DNA from 3 places in the Mesorhizobium sp. M1A.T.Ca.IN.004.03.1.1 genome. Region 1 is predicted to be linked to each of the others. Evidence: riboswitches for the same ligand, from Rfam matches in the RefSeq annotation. Region 1 holds a riboswitch; each other region holds the start of a gene.

Region 1 (5,276 bases):
GCGCCGAAGGCGACGATGTTGTCGATATCGGTTTGTGCCAGGGCATCGGGCGCGAACAGCCATTCGGCGGTGAGTTCCGTCTGCTCCGGCCCGAGCGGGGCGAGACGCACCGTGCGGACATAGTCGACATGGCCGACGACGAACATCGAGGGCAGCGAGGTAGCGTAGGTCTGGCCGGCGGCTCGCTCGGCCGGCGTCAGCCCGGCAAAGACCGGCCCATGGACGCGTCCGTCGCGCGACCAGGTCTCGGCGCCGGCGCGTAGGCCGCCGGAAAACTCCGGCGCATCATTATCCGCATAGCGCGCCCATTCCGGATCGTCATGCCTCGCCATCAGGCCGCGCCCATAGATCGGCACCAGCCGCGACAGGTCCTTGTGCACGCCCGGGCAATGCAGGCATTCGTTGAAGTTCTCCCAGAAGATTTTCCAGTTGCAGTTCATCACCTTGGTGAGCCGGTGCCCGGGGACGAGCGTCTCCAGCGGCCAGTTCGAAAGATCGCGGGAGGCGGAGTCGAAGGAGGCTTCCCCCGAGCCATCGGGATCCTCTGCGAGATTGATGAAGACGAAGCCGCGCCACACTGACAGCGCCACCCGGTAGAGCGGATAATTTTCCTTGTCGAAGCCTTCGGGCAGCGATTTCGATGGGACACGGACGAGATCGCCGCGCAGCGAATAGGACCAGGCGTGGTAGGGGCAGGTGAGCAGCCTTGCCTTCAGCCGCCCTTCGCTTTCCAGGCAGAGCTGCGAGCCGCGATGCCGGCAGGTGTTGTGGAAGGCGCGCAAGCTCCCGGCCTCGTCGCGCAGCACGACGACCTCCTGCGAGCCGATACGCGCGGTTCGAAAGGCAAGAGGTTCCGCGAGATCGGCTTCGCGGCAAACCATGAGCCAGCTCCGATACCAGATCGCTTCGAGATCGAGCCGGTAAGCGTCGGCTTCCCGATAGGCGCTTGCAGGCAACGTCGGCTCGAGGCTGGTGAGGCCATTGTAGCGGCTGTGTTCGCTAGGATTTGGCTGCATGAGCGGCTCCCCTTGGCTGATGACAGCCGACACCCGGGCAGGACCGTTGTCAATTGCGCGGCCATTGTCGCTTCCGGGTGCTGCCCTTAAGGTCACTTCGTAATCGCCTGCGGTTTCGCCGGCTGCCCAGGATTGCAAAGTATGCCTGCAAGAACGATGTCGCTGACCGTGGAACTGGTCGCCCGCTGTTTTCGCGCGGTCGATGACCCGGGGCCCGACCCGGATGCCGAGCATCTCGTGGACAGCGACTATGAAGCCATGCTGGATGCATTCGAGGCCGAGCTACCTGCAACCGAGCCTCTCTGGCTGTTCGGCTACGGCTCGCTGATCTGGAAACCGGAAATCGAGCATTTTGAGGAGCGCGTCGCCGTGGCTCGCGGCTGGCATCGCTCCTTCTGCATGAAGATGACGCGCTGGCGCGGCACCAAGCAAAGCCCCGGCCTGATGATGGCGCTGGATCGTGGCGGCCAATGCAAGGGCGTTGCTTTCCGCCTGAACGGTGGTGACCGCCGGCAGGCGCTGGACAGGCTTTTTCGCCGCGAGATGACGCTGAAGCCGACCAGCTACCGGCCGCGCCTGCTGCAACTCGCAACCGACAAGGGGCCGTTGAGAGCGCTTGCCTTCGTCATCAATCGCAAAGGCACGACCTATGCCGGCCCACTCAACGAAGACGAGGTGGTCGAACGGCTGGCGACCTCGTGCGGCCACTGGGGTTCAGGCGCCGACTATCTCTACAACACGGTGAAGAACCTCGAACAGCGCGGTATTCACGACCGCCATTTGTGGCGATTGCAGCAGCTCGTCGCCGAGCGGATCGCCGGATCTTAGTCCGAAACCGGTGCCGCAATCACGCTGCGGCGTGACGGAATTTGGTTTGCCGGTCGCGACGATTCTGCCTATAGTCGCTGGCGTCGTCGGTTCCGTTTTTGGAGCCAAGAGGGAATGCGGTGAGGGTGGAGTCTTTGCCCTAAGCCGTGGCTGCCCCCGCAACTGTGTGCGGTAGTCCTCTCCATAGACCACTGAGGTTTGTCCTCGGGAAGGTGGGGAAGGGTGCGAATCCGCGAGCCAGGAGACCTGCCGGCGACAGGAAAGTTGACTTCGATGCCCTCGGGTGGAGGGCGAAAGGACAAGACATGAATACCGCTTCCGTCGCCCTCGGCGCCTCCGTCTCCTCGCAGTCGCGCATCATGCAGCTGGCTCTCGCCGCGCTGCTCGGCATTTTCGTCGTCGGTTTCGTCGGCTTCTCGCACATCGATGCGATCCACAACGCTGCCCACGACTATCGTCACTCGATGGCTTTTCCCTGCCACTGACGAAGGCCCGATATCATGAATCTGTTTCGCAACGTCGTGTTCGTCGCGGCGATCGCAGGGCTCGTGGCGGGCATCGCGCTTGCCTGCATGCAGGCCTATGCGACCGTGCCGCTGATCCTCAAAGCGGAAGTCTATGAAAAGGCGGGCGGCGGTCATCACCACGACCATGCCGCCAACACTGGAACTGGCACTGCCATGAGCTCGGCCGAACCGGCGGGCAATGCGATGAGCAGCGCCGCTCCTGCGTCGACGGAAGCGGCGGCTCCGACCGAGGACGAGGGCTGGGCTCCGGCCGACGGCTTCGAGCGCTTCGCCTTCAACGTTGTCGCAAACATCGTCACCGGCATCGGCTTCGCGCTGATCCTGGTCGCGGTCTCGGAATTCGCCGGTGGCATCGGCAGCTGGCGCCAGGGCGTGTTCTGGGGCCTTGCCGGCTTTGCGGTTTTCACGCTCGCGCCCGGCCTCGGCCTGCCGCCGGAACTGCCGGCCATGCCGGCGGCGGAACTTCTGCCGCGCCAGATCTGGTGGATTTCGACGGTGGCCGCAACCGCGGTCGGCCTTGGATTGATCGCCTTTCGCAAGTCGCTGCCCTTGGCAATTCTGGCGGTCGTGCTGATCGTCGCTCCGCACGTAGTCGGCGCGCCGCAGCCCGTCAGCTTCGAGACGGCGATTCCCGAGGGGCTGCACCATCAGTTCGTGGTGGCGGTGACCCTCACCGATCTGGTCTTCTGGCTGGTGCTCGGTGCGGCCGTCGGTGTGGTGCGCGGCCGCTTCACCGGTACGTCGACCAGCCTGCGCGACAGCTTTGCCTGATCGCGCGGAGGGCCATCTGACCTTCATCATCGGCGGTGCGCGCTCCGGCAAGAGCGCGCATGCCGAGTGCCTGGTGGCGGCAAGCCCGTCGCCTTGGGCCTATATCGCCACCGCGCAGGCCTATGACGAGGAGATGCGCGAGCGCATCGCGCTGCATCGCTCGCGCCGCGGCAAAGGCTGGGTCACCGTCGATGCGCCGCTCGACCTGGTCGGCGCGATCGACGCCTTGCCCGATCACCAGCCGGTGCTTATCGATTGCCTGACATTGTGGCTGAGCAATCATATGCTGGCGGACCACGATATCGAGGCCGAGTGCCGGCGGCTCTCGGATGTGCTTTCGCAGCCGCGCGGACCGTGGTTTGTGGTGTCTAACGAAGTCGGGCTCGGCATCGTGCCGGACAATGCGCTGGCGCGCCGGTTCCGCGACGCCGCCGGGCGGCTCAACCAGCAGGTCGCGGCTGTCGCCGACAGCGTGCTGATGATGGTGGCGGGGCTGCCGCTCAAGGCGAAGTGACATGGGCGAGATCAAAGACACGATCATCGACTACAAGGATGCCGAACGCCATCGAGCCAAGATGGCCAAGCGCAAGGCGGTGCAGGATGCCGAGGTGGCCGGCAAGACGATCGAGAAGGGACTGCTGATCGTCAATACGGGGCCGGGCAAGGGCAAGACCACGGCTGCGTTCGGCCTGGCGCTGAGGATGCTTGGCTACGGCAAGCGCGTCGGCGTCGTCCAGTTCATCAAGGGCAAATGGCACACGGGCGAGAAGGATGCCTTCGCCGCCTTCGGCGATCGCGTCGTCTGGCACGCGATGGGCGAGGGCTTCACCTGGGAGACGCAGGACCTGAAGCGCGACATAGCCGCCGCCGAGGCTGCCTGGGCGAAGGCGCTCGAGCTGATTGCCGACCCTTCGATCAGCCTCGTCGTCCTCGACGAGCTCAACATCGCTCTGCGCTACGATTATCTCGAGCTGGAAAAGGTGGTCGCGGCGCTGAAGGCGCGCCGCGAGGGCCTGCATGTCGTCGTCACCGGCCGCAACGCCAAGCCGCTGCTGGTCGAGGCGGCCGATCTCGTCACCGAGATGGGGCTGACCAAGCACCATTTCGCGGCCGGCGTGAAGGCGCAGCAGGGGATCGAGTTCTGAGGCGCCTTAGCCGCCGATCAAAATGGTCAGATAGATCACCGTCGCCGACAAAATCGCGAACAGGCCGATCAGCAGCCCGTCGGCGACGCGATAGAGTTCCAGCGCCTGCCTTATGTCGGTGCTTTCGGCCTCGCGCCTGCCGCCTTCGCCCATGAAGGCATCCTCGACGACCTCGCCGCCATAACTGCGCGGTCCGGCCAGGGCGAGCCCCAGCGCGCCGGCCATGGCGGCTTCCGGCCAGCCGGCATTGGGCGAACGGTGCTTCTTCGCGTCACGCCGCATGACCTGCCAGGCGTTGCGGGGGTCGGCGCCCTTGACGATGAAGGCCGCCAGCACAATCAGCAGGCCGGTGAGCCGCGATGCCGGCAGGTTGACCAGGTCGTCGAAGCGAGCGGCCGCCCGGCCGAAGGCCTCGTATTTCGGCGTGCGGTGGCCGATCATGGAATCGGCGGTGTTGGCGGCCTTGTAGGCAGCACCCCCGGCCAAACCACCGACACCGGTCCATATGGCAGGCGCGACGACGCCATCGGAGAAATTCTCTGCCAGGCTTTCGATCGCGGCTCGGGCAACGCCCGCCCTGTCGAGCTTGTCCGGATCGCGGCCGACGATGCGCGAAACGGCGATGCGGCCGAGCGTGAGGCCGCCGGTCTCCAGCGCATCGGCGACATCCTCGACATGCTCGGCGAGGCTCTTCTGCGACAGAAGCGAGGAGCTGAGAATGGCCGCGATGACCAGGCCGGACGGAAAGATCAGCCAGAGCAGGACATGCAGCGCCAGGCCTATGGCCGCCGGCACCAGCAGGACGACCAGAAGCGCCTGGAGGCCGCGGCGGCGACGCAATTCGTCGGAATCGGTGGCGCGGTTGAGCCTGCGATCGAGAAAGGATATCAGCCTGCCGATCCAGGTTACCGGATGCCCGATGGCGTTAAACAGCCAGTCCGGGTAGCCAAGGGCACGTTCGATGGCGAGTGACAGGAAAGCGATCAGTA
Region 2 (5,276 bases), on a different contig from region 1:
GATCCTCGAAATCCCCAACCCCAACCACCCCTACGGGGTGCGCGGCGTCGGCGAGACCTCGATCGTGCCGCCGCTGGCGGCGATCGCCAACGCGGTGTCGAACGCGGTGGGCGTGCGCATGAGCCACATCCCGATGTCGCCGCCGCGGATTCTTGCAGCGCTCGAGGCCGAACGGGAAGGCTAGCATGCTGAAAAGCGCGAAGCGGTTTTCAGCTCACGTCACGGTCCAATGAGGATCAGGCGATAATGGTCCAAGTCACGCTCTGGGGCTCGCTCAGCGCCGCCGCCGGAGGCAAGGACAAGCTCGACATCGAGGCCAAGGACATCAGGGAGCTGTTCCGCAAGCTTGCGGAACAGCATCCCGCGTTCGAACCCCTGCTCGATCGCGGCATCGCGGTCGCGATCGACGGGACGATCTATCGCGACACGTGGTCGAAGGAACTGCCGCCGGGGGCGGAGATTTTCCTGCTGCCGCGGCTGGCGGGTGGATAGGCGGAGCGGCGGACCGCCTTCGCCGGATTCGCGCTGAGCCTCACCCCTTTTTGACAGAGCCGGCAGTGACCTCATCCTTGTGCGCGGCAAAGGCTTCCAGGACCTCGGTCTTTTCGGCTTTCGGAACCTTGAAGCGGTCGAGCGTCCGCCCGAGTTCCGCTGCGACCTCGTCGAACTCGGCGGGAGAAATCTTCAGGTCCTTGTGGGCCTCCTCGAGGCCGAGCGGCGTCGCGCCCGGCTCGGTGGCCACGAACTTGAAGGGGCCGCCGGAAACATCGCACACCCACAGCGTACGCATGAACTTGAGGCCCGGCAGCCGTTCGAGGTTCTTGGTGTGCCATTTGCGCAGTTGCGGGTTCTTGGACTTCTTGCCGACGATGGGGTTTTTCACGACGGCGTCGCTGAAGTGATCGACCACGGCTGCGATGGCGAACACGCCTCCCAGCCGATCGTATAGACTCTTGTCCGGCGCGGTCTGCTTGGTCTGCGACAGCGCATCGCCGGCGGGCAATATGGCGGTCGACGCGGCCGCCGCCAGCACGGCGACGACGCTTCGTCTCGAAAGAGAGGTCGAAACAGCCGTTTTCATCTCCGGTACCTCCGTTGGGCCAGAGCCGGCCGCTCTGGCGGCTTCAATGCGTGATTGCGGGACATATGCACTTTGCCTCAAACGGCATCGTATGAGGAACTAACGAAACTGCGCCCGAAATATTCCTCCGGCGGACCGGCAGCCTGGGGTCTATTCACGATGGCTAAAATTTTGCGTGACGGAGACGGATACATAAACGGCGTCGCGCGTTAATGCGCCTATGGCTGACGGGCTCTTCCGTGAATCGTGGCCTCGCGGAAACGGCGAGATGGCGCGATTCATTCGCGAATATCCCTGGTCGGAAAGCCCGCTCGGGCCGATCGAGACATGGACGCTCAGCCTGAGGACGACGGTCGACCTGATGCTCGCCGCCGAAGCCCAGATCGTGCTTTTCTGCGGGCCGGAGTTTGTCGCGCTCTACAATGACGCCTACGCGCCGACCATCGGCGACAAGCACCCGCGCGCGCTCGGCCGTCCCGCCGAGGAAAACTGGTCCGAGCTCTGGACCGACCTCGAGCCGCTGCTGCGCGGAGTTCTCGAAACCGGCGAAACCTACTCGGCCAGGGACCGGCCTTTCTACATCGAACGATCCGGCCTGGTCGGCGAGACGGTCTATTTCGACATCTCCTATTCCGCAGTGCGGGCGCAGGACGGCACGGTCGAAGCCGTGCTCTGCATCGTTTCGGAGACCACGGCCCGGGTGCTGGCGGCAGCAAAGGTGCGCGAAAGCGAGCAGCGGTTTCGCGCGCTGGTCAATGCTAGCTCCGACGTGGTTTACCGGATGAGCCCGGACTGGCAGGAAATGCATGAGCTGGACGGCCGCGGCTTCCTGTCGAGCGCCCAGGGGCCGGCGATCCGCTGGCGCGACGAATACCTGTTCCCGGAAGACCAGGCGAGCATCCAGGCGGCGATCGAGCGCGCCATCATGGAGCGCGGCGTGTTCGAGCTCGAGCACAGGGTGCGGCGCGCCGACGGGTCCGCCGGCTGGACCACCTCACGGGCAATCCCGATCGTCGATGACACCGGCAGCATCCTGGAATGGTTCGGCATGGCCGCCGACATCACCGAAAAACGGGCGAGCGAACAGCAGATCCAACTCTTGATGCGCGAGGTGAACCACCGCGTCAAAAACCAGTACGCCGTGATCCTTTCCATGATCCGCGAGACGAGCAAACGCGCGACCGACCCGCGCGCGTTCGAACACCAGATCCGCGAACGCATCATGGCGCTGTCGCGCTCGCACGACCTCTTGGTGCTCAACGACTGGCGCGGCGCAGGCATGGCCGACCTTGTGCGCGAACATCTGCGGCCGTTCGGACACGAAGAGCGGATCTCGCCTTGCGGGCCGGACGTGACGTTGCGGCTGAACGCGGTGCAGAACATCGGCATGGCGCTGCATGAGCTGGGCACCAACGCGACGAAATACGGCGCCCTGGCCGGCGACGCCGGAACCGTGCGGATGGACTGGCGGGTAGCCCCGGCCCCCGAAGGCGGCGATTTCGAGCTGGTCTGGGAGGAACATTTTTCCGAACCTGCCGCGGCCGCCGATGCCAAGCCGCACAAAGGCTTCGGCAGCGTCGTTCTCCAGCGCGTCGTCCCCACCAGCCTCTCCGGCAGCGCCTCCATGGAACGGCTGCCTGGCCTCGTTCGCTGGACGCTTTCGGCGCCGCTCGCCAACGTGGTTGTCGCCCGCGGGGCGGAGCTGGACGGCGATGAGCAGATCGGCGGGCTGACGTGAAGGCGTTTGCATCCTGAGGAGGCGCCGCCGAGCCCTCGCCGTCCCGCCGTGGGCCGAATGGCCTGCGCTGCTCCCATTTTTTGCCTTCCCCTCCCGCTTTTTTGGAACAGAAAAGCGCCAGCTTTTCTGTTCTGGATTCTGGATATTTGGACTCTGGATACTGGCTTATGGATTATGGGGCTTATCCGAGGCCTTAACCCCTGGCTTATCCAAGCGCAGAATTCCGTCACACTTCCAAAGGCTTGGGCTACGGGTCCTCAGCATGCCTTTGAAGCGCGTGCGCACGGGCCGGCTATCTCCTGTTGCTGTCTGGCCAACAGTGAACAAAATGGGAACAAAAATGTCAAGCCGGGCACCGCTGACGGGGCTGGCGATCGTCGCCTTTGCCGCCGTCGGCTTTCTGTTGCCGAGGCGCTTCAAGGAGGCAGGCTGGCAGCCCGCCGGGGTCTGATGGCAGAGAGATGCGGCTGGCCTGCTGCAGCCAGCCGCAGCCGGCGGTTTATGAATTCTTTGCTGCGGATGCGCTCTCCACATCATCCAGCCCCTTGGCCTTGTAGACGAGGTAGGAGATCGCCCAGGCGGCGATGAAGATGCCGATAATGGCGAAGCCCAGATTGTTGAAATTGTCGTTGAGCGTGCCGACGCCGTTCCAGAAGCCGCCCGACAGACCGAGCTTGTCACCGATCAGGCCGAGCGCCTCGATGCCGCCGATCAGTACTGCGACAAGGACCGACACCAGGGTGATCGTCATGTTGTAGTACAGTTTGCGGATCGGCTTGACGAAGGCCCACTCATAGGCGCCGAGCATCATCACACCATCGGTCGTGTCGACCAGTGACATACCGGCCGCGAAAAGCACCGGGAAGACCAGAATGGCTTCGAACGGCACGCCCTTGGCCGCTTGTGCCGCGGACACGCCGAACATGGCGACTTCGGTCGCGGTGTCGAAACCAAGGCCGAAGAGGAAACCAAGTGGGAACATGTGCCAGCTGCCCGACACCAGCCGGAACATCGGGCGGAAGACGCGCGCCAGGAAGCCGCGATTGTTGAGCAGCAGGTCCAGGTCCTCCTCGACAAACGCCCCACCGGCCCGCACCCGCCGATAACTTCTGTAGATCGAGAAGAAGATGACGATGTTCATCGCCGCGATGGCGAGCAGGAAGAGTGCGGAAACGCCGGTACTGATCGTGCCGCCAATCTCCTGAAGGCTCTGGAAACGGCCGAGCAGGGACGTTGCCGCCGCGATAGCCGCAGCGACGATGACGACGATCGTCGAATGGCCGAGTGCGAAAAAGAAGCCGACGGAGACCGGCCGTTTGCCGTTCTGCATCAGCTTGCGCGTGACATTGTCGATGGCCGCTATGTGGTCGGCATCGACGGCATGGCGCAAGCCGAGGCCATAAATGACGAGAGCGACGCCAAGCAATGTCGGCTTGTCGTGGAAGGCGACGAAAGCCCACAGCCACGCCCCGACGTTGAGAATGGCGAGCGCCCCGTAGATTGTAATCAGCCTGGCCTTCAGGTCCGGCGCGGTTTTGTTCAGCATTTTCGATAGTTGGATCAGCATGGTTCTGCCTTTGACGTTGCCTGTCATCGCAGGGAACTCGCCCCGCCCTCCGGCCAGGCGCGCACACCGGATCACCCCGTCCGATGTTCTGCTTTGACGTCCATGATGGCAGGTCTCCTGGCTCGCGGATTCCCGCCGCTTTCGCCTTCCCGGCCCATGCAGCCAGTGGCATCGTGAAACCGGCACGCCGCTTACAGTTGCGGGGGCAGCCACGGCTTTGGATTTCTCCGCACCGCGTTCCCTTTTGATCCCCGAAGGGAACCATCAGCGCGAATTCGCCACACCGCGATTGGTCAGTCAATCGACAACTCCGCCGGCCAGCCGCCTCTCACGCCATCGTGACGAGAGGGCTGCGGCAGGCGCTGCGGCGCGGGAGGCGACGATATGGCAAAGATCCAAGAGGACAATTTCCGCATCGAGGTTTGGAATCGCGAGGAAACGGCCCTTGTCGAGACCATTTGCCTGTCGCCGGATTCCTTGGTCAGCCAGGCCGCCTGGCAGTCGGCCTCCCGCTCCGGCCGGGAATGCTGCTCATACACTACGCATTGATCAAATGGCTGAATTTTCGCAAGGTGAACCCGCCGATCAAATCGCCTCAAATGCTTGTTGATAACAGGGAATTTCACTTGCCGGCCCCACCTCCATTTGCTGCAATCCGGTCGGCTTGCGGATAGATTTTTCTGTGGGGACTCTCCACAGGTGAAAGCAACGTGGCTCTAGTGCTTCCCGAAGGGGCAACGAAGAGCAATACATCGAGTCTACAATACGCTAGATCGCATAAGAGTATCCGCAAGTCCCCTTTCCTATGACAGTCGTATCGCTAAAACTTGAGCAGTATAGGGATGCAGAGGATCTCTCCGACATCGCCCATATCCTGGACCTTAAACCAG
Region 3 (5,276 bases), on a different contig from region 1:
AGGATCCACTCACGTAGACTTGGCGCATTGATCGACCTCAAAAATGCAGACCACGCTCACCGCCTTGAGCGAAACTATTGACTCTTGTCAGGGTGCAGGCCTGGGCAGCTTTAAGCGCAAATAGCGGCGCTGCCATCCTGCACCCCTCGACTGCGAAAACGCTATTCGCCAGACAGCAGACGGCTAAGGTCGGGCACAGCCAGAGAAAATTCGTCGGTTCACTCCACAGCGCTTCGCAGCGCGGCGACAAAGGCATCAAGATCGCGCTTAAGCATGTAAATGTGTGGCGAAACCCGCAAACCCTCGACGTGCTCGACCTTGCGGTATTTCACGTGGACCTGGTGTTTCTCGCGAAGGTCGCGCTCGAGTTGCTGCATGTCGATGCTGTCGATCGAAAACAGACTTATCGCAGCGAGGCTGTCCGTGTCGGTCGGCGTATGGAGCCTGAAACCGGGAATGTCCTGGACGAGACCTACCCAATATCGGGTGAGTTCGCGCAGTCGCGCATGCATCCGTTCCGCGCCGATCGCCTTGTGGAATGGGAACACGCCGGGTCTCATCTATCGCCCGACAATAAGCGCCGTAGCCCAGCTCAATCTGCCTATTCACATGAGAAGACAGAATTTAATTGCGAACGCCGGTGAATTCGCCAGACGTTGAAGCCCGAGAACGACATCGCTTGGCACAGGGTTAGCCGTGAGGAAGCGAGTGCGGAGATCCGGCCCAATCACGCCAGGAAGAACCGTCACGTTGTCGAGCGATGCGCGAACAATCCCCGGTTTTCTGAGCGGGCAACGACGGTCAGGCATTTCCAATGCGCCATTGCGCAAACGCGAAGCGCGATGGCGCGTTGCGGTTGGGGCGGGTCTATGGAACGCCGAGCGGTTCTAAGGCTTTAATCGTTCTCCGAGACGAGCGATCGCCGATTTGAGCGGCGCCTCGCCGGCGCCGCAAAAGGTCTCGCTCATCACCAGCTCGGGCAGCGGCAGGCGCTTGCCCCAGCCATGCGCTTCGAGGTCGGGCCTTGGAGCGAATTCCGAGACGCGGCCGACGCAGAGATAGGCGATCGGCGTGACGTGCTCGGGGATCGACAGCAGTCGCTTCAGCGCTTCGGGCTCGATGATGCTCACCCAGCCGACCCCGACGCCTTCCGCCCGCGCCGCGAGCCAGAAATTCTGCACCGCGCAGACGGTGCTGTAGAGGTCCATCTCCGGATTGTGCCAGCGCCCGAGCGGCGAGTTCTTCGAGCGCTGGCGGTCGCAGGTGATGCACAGGTTGAGCGCGCTTTCGCAGATGCCCTCGAGCTTCAGCTTGCGGTAGAGCGCCTGCCGGTCCGCCTCGATCGCCGGCAGTTCCTGTTCGCGCGCGGCCAAAAACAGGTCGCGCACCTGCCGCCGCCTTGTGGCGTCCCGGATGATGATGAAGTTCCAGGGCTGCATGTAGCCGACCGACGGCGCGTGGTGTGCCGCGGTGAGCAGCCGCGCCAAAACGCTGTCGTCGAGATCGTCGGCAAGGAAATGGCTGCGCACGTCGCGCCGGGTGAACATGGCCCGGTAGACGGCGTCGCGCGCCAATTGGTCAAAGTCATCGCCGCCGGCGGCGGCTGTTCGTGCCTGCATCGCTTGTCCCCTTGCGATAAGCAGTCCTCCGCCTGACCATGCGGATGACCATGTCTGCCGGGCCGGTCTTCTGGCTCGGGATCGACCCGCATCCGGCGCCTTCCCGTCTGGGACAGTGGCGTTTGCCGGCGCGGTCCCCCTCACAGCGTTGGGCACGCCACGGATTTCAACCGTGTTCCCGATTCTCCCGCGTTGCGGGCACCAGGCAGCGACGCGACCTTATCGCGAAGCCGAAGCCGGGCCAATGCCGCCAGCGACACGATTGGGCGCGATTTCCCCAATCATTCGGCGCTGAAACATGGCTATCCGTGCGACAGGTGCCTAGATTAGGCGCCATGACCACTCGTCTTTACACTCATCCGGTATTCCTGGAACACCTCACGCCGCCCGGCCACCCCGAGCGGCCCGACCGTTTGCGCGCCATCGAGCGCGTGCTCGACGACGAGGCTTTTTCGGCCCTCGACCGCGTCGAGGCGCCGGAAGGCGACGAGGCGACTATCCTTTACGCGCATCCGGAGGATTTCGTCGGCCGTGTCCGCGCTGCGATTCCCGAGACGGGGATCGTCTCGATCGATGCCGACACCAGCGCCAGCCCGAAAAGCTGGCAGGCCGCGGTGACGGCGATCGGCGCGGCGAACGCCGCCGTCGACGATGTGTTCGAGGGCCGTGCCGCCAATGTCTTCGTTGCCGCGCGTCCGCCCGGCCATCACGCCGAAAAAGCGACCGCGATGGGCTTTTGCCTGTTCAACACCGCGGCGATCGCCGCCCGTTATGCGCAGGAGAAGCATCTGGCCGAGCGCGTCGCCATCGTCGATTGGGATGTGCATCACGGCAACGGCACGCAGGACATTTTCTGGGACGATCCGTCGGTGCTCTATTGCTCGACCCACCAGATGCCGCTTTATCCGGGCACCGGTGCCAAGAGCGAGACCGGCGCCGGCAACATCGTCAACGCGCCGCTTGCGCCGAGCACCGGCAGCGACACGTTCCGCGACGCCTTCCTGTCGCGCGTGCTGCCGTCGATCGACGCCTTCCAGCCGGATCTGATCATCATTTCCGCCGGTTTCGATGCGCACCATCGCGATCCGCTGGCCGCGATCAACCTGACCGAGGATGATTTCGACTGGGCGACCGGCCAGCTGATGGAGCGCGCCGGGCGCCACAGCGGCAACCGGCTCGTCAGCCTGCTGGAGGGCGGTTACGATCTGCAAGGATTGGCATTTTCGGTCGCCGCCCATGTCGGGCGGCTGATGAAGGGATGAATGATGGCTGATGAAGCTAACCAAGACGTCAAGGCGATGAGCTTCGAACAGGCGCTCGACGCGCTGGAGAAGATCGTCGATGATCTGGAGCGCGGCGATGTTCCGCTCGACCAGTCGATCAAGATCTACGAGCGCGGCGAGGCGCTGAAGGCCCATTGCGACCGCCTGCTCAAGACCGCCGAGGACAAGGTCGAGAAGATCAGGCTTTCGCGCGACGGCAAGCCGGTTGGAACGGAGCCGCTCGACGCCGAGTGAGGTGTATTGATATTCAGGTGAGGCCGGCCTTTAAACGGCGGCTTCCTGCGCTTCCGGTGCTCAGGTGCTTCAAGTACGCTCCGCTCCGGTTCTCGGAACCTGCCATTTTAGGCTCGGACTGACCTGAATCTCAACACACCTCGGTGCACAATCTCAGACCGGTTCGGGCAGAAAGCAGGTAAGGAGTTCAAGCATGTGCCGAAACATCAAGACCCTGTTCAACTTCGATCCGCCGGCGACCGACGACGAGGTCCATGACGCGGCGCTGCAGTTCGTTCGCAAGCTGAGCGGCGCGACCAAGCCGTCCAAGCGAAACGAGCATGCCTTCAACCACGCCGTCGAGGCGATCGCCGCCGCCGCGCGCGAGCTGCTTGACAGCCTCGAAACCGCCCAGCATCCGCGCAACCGCGAGGAAGAGGCCGCCAAGGCGAAGGCCCGATCCGCGCTCCGCTTCGCCTGACGCCGGTCATGAGCTTCTTTCCGGGCAACGATCCCGAGGCCGGCGACGCCTTCGCCTGCGACCAGATCGAGTTTATGGTCATTCCCAACGCCAAGGACATTGGCGGCTTCGAGGTTCGCCGCGCCTTGCCGACGGCGAAGCGCAGGCTGGTCGGTCCGTTCATCTTCTTCGACCGCATGGGTCCGGCCATCCTGCGCGCCGGCCATGCGATCGACGTGCGCCCGCATCCGCATATCGGGCTTTCCACCGTCACTTATCTGTTCGACGGCAAGATCAGGCATCGCGACTCGCTCGGCACCGAAATGGTGATCGCGCCGGGCGACGTGAATTTGATGACCGCCGGCCGCGGCATCGTTCATTCCGAGCGCACGCCCGAGGAATTGCGCGGCGCGCCGATGTCGATTTCCGGCCTGCAGACCTGGCTGGCGCTGCCGGACAGCAAGGAAGAAATCGCCCCGGTGTTCGCGAACACGTCGGTCGTCCAACTGCCCGAAATCGATGCCGAGGGCGTTAGCGGCCGCGTCGTCATCGGCGAATTTTCCGGGCTGCGCTCGCCCGTCGCGACCGCCTCGGAAACGCTCTATGCCGATCTGCGGCTGGCGGCGGCCGCCAGCGTCAAAATCCCCGGCGACGCCGAGGAACGCGCCATCTACACGCTGGAGGGCGAGGTTTCGATTGCCGGCGACCGTTTCCCGGCCGATCGGCTTTTGGTGTTCAAACCGGGCGAGGAAATCGTCGTGTCGTCCGAGCGCGGCGCGCATTTCATGCTGTTCGGCGGAGCGTCTCTGGGCTCCAAACGTTATATCTGGTGGAATTTCGTTTCGTCCTCGAAAGAACGCATCGAGCAGGCCAAGGAAGAATGGAAGACGGGCCGCTTCGATATCGTTCCTGGCGATGAGGAAGAATTCATTCCGCTGCCGGAAGGTTAGCGCAGGATGGACGTCCTGCGCCAGGCGCGTCACTGACACGCATTTACATTGGCGCGCCGTCAGCCTATCTCGCGCATAGCAAAGCGCATATTTGAAGGTTAACCCAAGGTTAAGTTGACAGGCCGTCCCAGAGTGAACCCGAAGCCTGACACGCCGCTCCTCGACAAAGTCCGCATCCCGGCGGATCTGCGGGCGCTTGATGAAAGCGAGCTGCCGCAGCTGGCGACCGAACTGCGCGCGGAGCTGATCGATGCGGTGTCGCACACCGGCGGCCATCTTGGCGCCGGTCTCGGCGTCGTCGAGCTTACGGTTGCGCTGCACTATGTCTTCAACACGCCGGAAGACCGGCTGATCTGGGACGTTGGCCACCAGGCCTACCCGCACAAGATTCTGACCGGCCGCCGCGACCGCATCCGCACGCTTCGCCAGGAAGGCGGTCTCTCCGGCTTCACCCGGCGCGCAGAGAGCGAATACGACCCCTTCGGCGCAGCGCATTCCTCGACTTCGATTTCGGCCGGCCTCGGCATGGCGATGGGCCGCGACCTTGCGGGCGGCCGCAACAATGTCATCGCTGTCATCGGCGACGGCGCCATGTCCGCCGGGATGGCCTACGAGGCGATGAACAACGCCGGCGCGCTCAATGCCCGCCTGATCGTCATCCTCAACGACAACGACATGTCGATCGCCCCGCCGACCGGCGCGATGAGCGCCTATCTGGCGAGGCTTGCCTCCGGCAAGACCTATCTCGGCC

The links. A riboswitch is a leader RNA that binds a small molecule or an ion and turns the genes downstream of it on or off. The one in region 1 is predicted to bind cobalamin.
Region 2: it holds a riboswitch for cobalamin, as region 1 does, so the genes downstream of both, EOD29_RS12040 (HoxN/HupN/NixA family nickel/cobalt transporter) here and EOD29_RS01050 (CbtB domain-containing protein) in region 1, are expected to answer to the same signal.
Region 3: it holds a riboswitch for cobalamin, as region 1 does, so the genes downstream of both, bluB (5,6-dimethylbenzimidazole synthase) here and EOD29_RS01050 (CbtB domain-containing protein) in region 1, are expected to answer to the same signal.

What each region holds. Positions count from the first base shown of each region.
Region 1 is NZ_RZTV01000001.1:214,376-219,651, reverse strand. Features, by position in the region: gene EOD29_RS01060 (aromatic ring-hydroxylating dioxygenase subunit alpha) at 1-1,016, opposite strand, end outside; gene EOD29_RS01055 (gamma-glutamylcyclotransferase) at 1,158-1,844, shown strand; cobalamin riboswitch at 1,915-2,113, shown strand; gene EOD29_RS01050 (CbtB domain-containing protein) at 2,150-2,329, shown strand; gene EOD29_RS01045 (CbtA family protein) at 2,345-3,142, shown strand; gene cobU (bifunctional adenosylcobinamide kinase/adenosylcobinamide-phosphate guanylyltransferase) at 3,135-3,656, shown strand; gene cobO (cob(I)yrinic acid a,c-diamide adenosyltransferase) at 3,658-4,287, shown strand; gene cbiB (adenosylcobinamide-phosphate synthase CbiB) at 4,294-5,276, opposite strand, start outside.
Region 2 is NZ_RZTV01000003.1:348,778-354,053, reverse strand. Features, by position in the region: gene EOD29_RS12060 (xanthine dehydrogenase family protein molybdopterin-binding subunit) at 1-184, shown strand, start outside; gene EOD29_RS12055 (MoaD/ThiS family protein) at 247-492, shown strand; gene EOD29_RS12050 (group 1 truncated hemoglobin) at 533-1,033, opposite strand; gene EOD29_RS12045 (HWE histidine kinase domain-containing protein) at 1,350-2,819, shown strand; gene EOD29_RS12040 (HoxN/HupN/NixA family nickel/cobalt transporter) at 3,319-4,386, opposite strand; cobalamin riboswitch at 4,476-4,667, opposite strand; gene EOD29_RS35940 (hypothetical protein) at 4,771-4,935, shown strand; gene EOD29_RS12035 (retron Ec67 family RNA-directed DNA polymerase/endonuclease) at 5,192-5,276, shown strand, end outside.
Region 3 is NZ_RZTV01000002.1:495,868-501,143, reverse strand. Features, by position in the region: gene EOD29_RS08360 (D-amino-acid transaminase) at 1-28, opposite strand, end outside; gene EOD29_RS38015 (hypothetical protein) at 78-644, shown strand; gene bluB (5,6-dimethylbenzimidazole synthase) at 888-1,619, opposite strand; cobalamin riboswitch at 1,662-1,840, opposite strand; gene EOD29_RS08345 (histone deacetylase family protein) at 1,955-2,881, shown strand; gene EOD29_RS08340 (exodeoxyribonuclease VII small subunit) at 2,885-3,136, shown strand; gene EOD29_RS08335 (DUF2277 domain-containing protein) at 3,330-3,596, shown strand; gene EOD29_RS08330 (pirin family protein) at 3,605-4,525, shown strand; gene dxs (1-deoxy-D-xylulose-5-phosphate synthase) at 4,658-5,276, shown strand, end outside.